DNA from 3 places in the Streptomyces sp. NPDC048606 genome. Region 3 is predicted to be linked to each of the others. Evidence: riboswitches for the same ligand, from Rfam matches in the RefSeq annotation. Region 3 holds a riboswitch; each other region holds the start of a gene.
The links. Region 3 has a riboswitch for thiamine pyrophosphate ahead of AB0D01_RS21350 (thiamine ABC transporter substrate-binding protein). Riboswitches for the same ligand answer to the same signal wherever they lie in the genome.
Positions count from the first base shown of each region.

Region 1 (2,258 bases), on a different contig from region 3:
CGGACGCGGCCCGGTTCGACGCCGGCGACCCGGGCGGCGGTGAGCAGTTCGGCGCCCGCGTCGGCGTACCAGCGGGCCATGGGGGCGGCGACCTCGGCGGGCAGGGCACCGGCCAGGACCCGGTCGGCGGCCTCCACGACGGTCACGGCGCAGCCGGCCTCGCGGGCGGCGGTGGCGAACTCGGCGCCGATCCAGCCGGCGCCGACGACGACGGTGGCGGGGGCCTCGGCCAGTACGGGGCGCAGCCGGGCGGCGTCGTCGAGGGTGCGCAGGAGGTGGACGCCCGGCACGCCCTCGGAGCCGGGCAGGGTCAGCGGCTGAGCGCCGGTGGCCAGGACGAGGACCTCGTAGGGGACCGGGCCGGACTCGGTGTCCACCATGTGGTCGGCGGCGCGCAGTCCGGTGACCTCGGTTCCCAGTCGCAGATCGATCCGGAGCGCCTCGAAGTCCACGTCGAACGCGGAGTCCTCGGCCTTGCCGAGGAGGACCGCCTTGGACAGCGGGGGCCGGTCGTAGGGCTGGTGGGGTTCGGCGCCCAGCAGGGTCACGGGGCCGGTGAAGCCCTGTTCCCGCAAGGCGACCGCCGTCTGCACCCCGGCCATGCCGGCCCCGACCACGACGACGCCGGGCTCCGGCGGTCGTGGGGCGGCTTCCGTCGACGTCCGTGCCCGCGCCTGCGTATGCGTCTGCTCGCTCACGTGCCCACCCTAATGAACTGACGACTCGTCAGGAACAGGGGGCGGGGAGCCGACTGCGCGCGGGCCCCGGGGAGGCAGCCTTACCCGCCGCCGGCCACGGGGTTAGTCTGGCCACCGTACCTATCGCGGGAGTCCGGGCGCACCGGGCTGAGAGGGAGGCTGGCCGGCCTCCGACCGTACGAACCTGATCCGGGTCATGCCGGCGAAGGGAGGGGCTGGACGCCCATGCACTCATCTCCGAAGGGATCCCCCGGATCCCCCACGACCTCCACGACCTCCACCACCCCGGCGGACCGGGGGTCGGACGTCCTCGTCATCGGGGGCGGGATCATCGGCCTGGTCACCGCCTGGCGGGCCGCCCGCGCCGGACTGCGCGTCGCGCTCGCCGACCCGGACCCCGGCGGCGGCGCCGCCCGGGTCGCGGCCGGCATGCTCGCCGCCGTCACCGAACTGCACTACGGCGAGGAAACCCTCCTCGGGCTCAACGTGGCCTCCGCCGAGCGCTACCCCCACTTCGCCGCCGAACTCACCGAAGCCAGCGGCGGCATGGACCTCGGCTACCGCGCCTGCGGCACCCTGGCCGTGGCCCTCGACGCCGACGACCGCCTCCACCTGCGGGAACTGCACGCCCTCCAGCGCCGCTGCGGACTGGAGTCCGAGTGGCTCACCGGCCGCGAGTGCCGCCGACTGGAGCCGATGCTGGCCCCGGGCGTCCGCGGTGGGCTCCGTGTCGACGGCGACCACCAGGTGGACCCGCGCCGGCTGGCGGCCGCCCTGCTCGCCGCCTGCGAACGGGCCGGCGTCACCGTCCACCGCGCCCGCGCGGTCCGCCTGCTGACCGGCGCCGACCGGGCGGTGGGCGCCGAGCTGGAGGACGGTACGCCCCTGCGCGCCGACCAGGTGGTCCTGGCGGCGGGCTCGCTCAGCTCGCGGCTGGCCGGCGTACCGCCGGAGGTGGCGGTGCCGGTGCGCCCGGTGAAGGGACAGGTGCTGCGCCTGTCGGTGCCGGCCCCGTACGCGCCGTTCCTGTCGCGGACCGTCCGGGCGGTCGTCCGCGGCAGCCACATCTACCTCGTCCCGCGCGAGAACGGCGAACTCGTCGTCGGCGCCACCAGCGAGGAACTCGGCTGGGACACCACCGTCACCGCCGGCGGGGTGTACGAGCTGCTGCGCGACGCCCACGAACTCGTCCCCGGCATCACCGAACTCCCCCTCACCGAGACCCGCGCCGGCCTGCGCCCCGGCTCCCCGGACAACGCGCCGCTGCTCGGCCCGACCGACCTGCCGGGCCTGCACCTGGCCACCGGGCACTACCGCAACGGGGTGCTGCTGACCCCGCTCACCGGCGACGTGATGGCCGAGCTGCTGACCACCGGGGTCGTCCCGGAGATCGCCCGCCCCTTCACCCCGCGCCGCTTCTCCTCCACGCGTCAGGAGTCCTACGCATGACCATCTCCGTCAACGGCGAGCCGCGCGAGATCGCGGCCGGCACCACGCTCGACGCGGTGGTCGCCACCCTGAGCACGGCGCCCTCGGGCGTCGCCGCCGCCCTCAACGAGA
Region 1 covers NZ_JBEZIB010000017.1:36,395-38,652, forward strand. Annotated here, with positions in the region: gene AB0D01_RS19560 (FAD-dependent oxidoreductase) at 1-602, opposite strand, end outside; TPP riboswitch at 814-926, shown strand; gene thiO (glycine oxidase ThiO) at 924-2,147, shown strand; gene thiS (sulfur carrier protein ThiS) at 2,144-2,258, shown strand, end outside.
Region 1: another riboswitch for thiamine pyrophosphate. It lies ahead of thiO (glycine oxidase ThiO); the one in region 3 lies ahead of AB0D01_RS21350 (thiamine ABC transporter substrate-binding protein).

Region 2 (2,258 bases), on a different contig from region 3:
CTTGTGGTGCGCGAGGCACCACGCGGCCATGATCGAGCCACCGCGCGAGACGATGCCGGTCTTGCGGCGGGCGGTCAGCGGCACGTACGGCAGGAGGACGCCGGCGTGGACCGTCATGTAGTCGACGCCCTGCTCGGCCTGCTCGATGACCGTGTCCTTGTAGATCTCCCAGGTCAGCTCCTCGGCACGGCCGTCGACCTTCTCCAGCGCCTGGTAGAGCGGCACGGTGCCGATCGGCACGGGGGAGTTGCGCAGGACCCACTCGCGCGTGGTGTGGATGTTGCGCCCGGTCGAGAGGTCCATGACCGTGTCGGCGCCCCACTTGGTCGCCCAGGTCATCTTGTCGACCTCCTCCTCGATGGAGGAGGTGACCGCGGAGTTGCCGATGTTGGCGTTGACCTTCACCAGGAACCGCTTGCCGATGATCATCGGCTCGATCTCGGGGTGGTTCACGTTCGCGGGCAGCACGGCGCGGCCTGCGGCGATCTCCTCGCGGACGACCTCGGGGGAGACGTTCTCGCGGATCGCGACGTACTCCATCTCCGGGGTGATCTCACCGCGGCGGGCGTACGCGAGCTGGGTGACGGCGGCGCCGCCGCGGCCCCGGCGGGGCAGGCGCGGCCGACCGGGGAAGACCGCGTCGAGGTTCTTGAGGCCACCGCGCGGCGAGGTGTGCTTGATGCCGTCGTCCTCGGGGCGCACGGGGCGTCCCGCGTACTCCTCGGTGTCACCGCGCCCGATGATCCAGTTCTCGCGCAGCGGCGCGAGCCCCCGGCGGACGTCGGTGTCGATCTGCGGATCGGTGTACGGACCGGACGTGTCGTAGAGCGTCACGTCCTTGCCGTTGGTGAGGTGGACCTGGCGGACCGGCACCCGGATGTCGGGGCGGGAGCCCGCCAGGTATCCCTTGTGCCAGCCGGGCTGGCGCTCGGTCTGGCCGTCGGTGTCCTGGCTGACGGCAGGCGTGCGTGCGTCCTGAATGGTCATGAGACCTGATCTCCCTACGCCGGCATTACCCGGTAACAGGTTCGGCGGTCGACGCAGCCTCTTCCCGTACGCATGTCCTGCGCGTACGGTGATCAGCGCCCTCTCAGCCCGGTGCTCCGAGCTCCCGCGTTGTGCAAAGGTGCCCCCACGCTAGCGTCATCTGTGGCGTGCTGAACAGTGGGCCCCCTCATCTCTTGCGATGATCAGCCGGTGACGTCCTCGCCGCAGCCCCCACACGAGCCCACAGATCCCCTGGGCCCCGCCGGCCACGAGCACGCCTCGCCGGGGCCGGCGGCCGGTTCCCACCACGGCCCTTCCCACGGTCATCCACACGACCCGTCCCACGGCCACGCGCCCGGCGGCCACGGCCACGGCCACCCACCCGCACCCGCACCCGGCGGTCACGGACACGGTCACGGCGGGCACGGCCACAGTCACGGCCACGGTCCGGCCGCGCCCGTATCCCTGCACCTGCGCAAGGTCATCGCCGCCGTACTGATCCCCTTCGCCGTCGCCGTCTTCGTCGGCATGGCCGTCCTCTGGCCCGGGGGCGCGCCGGCGCACGAGCGCACCGGGGTGGGCTTCGACCGCCAGACCCAGCAGGGCAAGGTCGTCGCTCTGGTGAGCGTCGACTGCAAATCCGTCAACGCCGCGCAGGTACCTCCAACCGGTGACACCTCCACACCCGAAGGGCGCGAGGCCGTGGCCTCGCAGACCGGCGACTGCAAGAAGGCCACCATCGAGGTCGGCACCGGGCCGGACAAGGGACGCGCCTTCTTCGAGATCGTCCAGCCGGGCGCGCCACGGCAGTTGGCGAACGGTCAGGAGGTGGTCGTCGCCTACGCCCCCAACGCGCCGCGCGACCTCCAGTACTCCGTGGTCGACCTGAACCGTAAGTTCCCGATGGCCCTGCTGGCCGGCATCTTCGCCGTCGCGGTCGTCGTCGTGGGTCGCATGCGCGGGCTGTTCGCCCTGATCGCGCTCGTGGTGAGCTTCGCGATCCTGACCCTCTTCATCCTCCCGGCGATCCTCCAGGGATCGAATCCCCTGCTGGTCGCGGTGGTCGGGGCCAGCGCGATCATGCTGATCGCCCTCTACATGTGCCACGGCCTGACGGCGCGCACCTCGGTGGCCGTGCTCGGCACCCTGGTCTCGCTGCTGTTGATCGGACTGCTGGGCTCGCTGTTCATCGACTGGGCGTTCCTCAGCGGCAACACGGACGACAACACCGGCCTGATCCACGGGCTGTACCCGAACATCGACATGAGCGG
Region 2 covers NZ_JBEZIB010000003.1:70,521-72,778, forward strand. Annotated here, with positions in the region: gene thiC (phosphomethylpyrimidine synthase ThiC) at 1-987, opposite strand, end outside; TPP riboswitch at 982-1,125, opposite strand; gene AB0D01_RS04425 (YibE/F family protein) at 1,198-2,258, shown strand, end outside.
Region 2: another riboswitch for thiamine pyrophosphate. It lies ahead of thiC (phosphomethylpyrimidine synthase ThiC); the one in region 3 lies ahead of AB0D01_RS21350 (thiamine ABC transporter substrate-binding protein).

Region 3 (2,258 bases):
TTCAGCAGGCCCGCGAACTCGATCTGGCGGAAGCAGGTCCCGGTGGCGACGCCCGTGGGGGCCTCGGCCGGCTGCGGCTCGGCGTAGATGACCTCGACCGGCGGGCTGGAGGCGTAGGAGACGACCAGCGGGCGGTCGCCCTTGGCCTTCTTGCCGCCGGCGGAACCGGAGAAGCGCTCGTTGTAGGCCTGCTCCCAGCCGTCGACGACCTCGACGCCGTTGTCCTTGAGCTTGCTCCAGTAGTCCTTCCAGCCGTCCTCGCCGTACTTGCCGACGGTGGCGAGGAGGAAACCGAGTCCGGGCGAGGAGGTCGCGGCGTTCTCGGTGACCAGCAGGTTCTTGTACTCGGGCTTGATCAGGTCGTCCAGCGTCTGCGGCGGGGCGATCTTCTTGTCGGCGAAGTAGGCCTTGTCGTAGTTGACGCAGACGTCACCGGAGTCGATCGGGGTGACGCGGTGGCCCTTGTCGAGCACGTACTCGGAGGCCACGGCGTCCAGGCCCTTGGCCTCGTAGGCGTTGAAGATGCCGTTTTCGAGGGCGCGCGAGAGCAGGGTGTTGTCCACGCCGAAGAAGACGTCGCCGCGCGGCGAGCCCTTGGTGAGGATCTCCTGGTTGAGGGCGGCGCCCGCGTCCCCGGACTTCAGGACCTTGACGGTGTAGCCGCTCTGCTGCTCGAAGTCCTTCAGGACCGCGTCGGAGACGTTGAAGGAGTCGTGGGAGACGAGCGTGACCGTCTTGGACTTCGGGGCGTCGCTCGCGCCGGCCGACTTGTCCTTGGCCTCGCCGCCGCCGCAGGCGCTGAGGGTGGTGACGCCGAGGGCGCCCGCGAGCAGGGCGCCCGCGATCTTCCTGTTGGTGCTCACTGGTGTATTCCTCCTGGATGACCAGGAGAAGACGCGGCCCTGCCCGGCGCTCTCGTGGAGCGGACGCCGGGCAGGGCGCAACAGCTTGAGTGATGACCGAACTTCCTACCCCGAATGACCGGGGCGAGGTTCAGAGGGTCTGCGGATGACGGTTACCGCACTCTCAGCGCTGTGGCGCTCCCCTGTCGGAATATGAAATTGGTTCGGCCACAGGGTACCCCGTGGCCGATAGTGCGCCTTCGCGGCCGAAAATCAGCGCTCCGAGGCCGCGAGCTGACCGCAGGCGCCGTCGATCTCCTGACCGCGGGTGTCGCGGACGGTCACCGGCACGCCGTGGCGGGCGATGGCCTCCACGAAGGCCTTCTCGTCCTCGGGGCGCGAGGCGGTCCACTTCGAACCCGGGGTCGGGTTCAGCGGGATCAGGTTGACATGTACGCGCTTGCCCTTGAGCAGTCGGCCGAGGAGGTCGCCGCGCCAGGCCTGGTCGTTGATGTCGCGGATCAGGGCGTACTCGATGGAGATGCGGCGGCCGGACTTCTCCGCGTACTCCCAGGCCGCGTCGAGGACCTCGCGGACCTTCCAGCGGGTGTTCACGGGGACGAGGGTGTCGCGCAGCTCGTCGTCCGGGGCGTGCAGCGACACCGCGAGGCGGCACTTGAAGCCCTCGTCGGCGAAGCGCAGCATGGCCGGGACCAGGCCCACGGTGGAGACGGTGATGCCGCGCTGCGACAGGCCCAGGCCGTCGGGCTCCGGGTCGGTGAGCCGGCGGATGGCGCCGACGACGCGCTTGTAGTTGGCGAGCGGCTCGCCCATGCCCATGAAGACGATGTTGGACAGGCGGGCCGGACCGCCCGGGACCTCGCCGTCGCGCAGGGCGCGCATGCCGTCGACGATCTGGTGGACGATCTCGGCGGTCGACAGGTTGCGGTCGAGCCCCGCCTGGCCGGTGGCGCAGAACGGGCAGTTCATGCCGCAGCCGGCCTGCGAGGAGATGCACATCGTCACCCGGTCGGGATAGCGCATCAGCACGGACTCCACGAGGGTGCCGTCGTGCAGCTTCCACAGCGTCTTGCGGGTGGTGTCGTTGTCGCAGCTGATGTGCCGCACCACGTTCATCAGGTCCGGCAGCAGCTCCTCGCGGAGCTTCTCGCGCGAGGCGGCCGGGATGTCGGTCCACTCGGCCGGGTCGTGCGCGTAGCGGGCGAAGTAGTGCTGGGAGAGCTGCTTGGCCCGGAACGGCTTCTCGCCGATCGCGGCCACCGCCTCGCGGCGCTCGGCCGGGGTCAGGTCGGCGAGGTGCCGCGGGGGCTTCTTGGCTCCACGGGGTGCGACGAACGTCAGCTCTCCCGGAACGGGGCGGGGGGCCATGGGTGGTACTCCTCAGCGTTACGAGCC
Region 3 covers NZ_JBEZIB010000019.1:81,601-83,858, forward strand. Annotated here, with positions in the region: gene AB0D01_RS21350 (thiamine ABC transporter substrate-binding protein) at 1-863, opposite strand, end outside; TPP riboswitch at 948-1,057, opposite strand; gene rlmN (23S rRNA (adenine(2503)-C(2))-methyltransferase RlmN) at 1,116-2,231, opposite strand.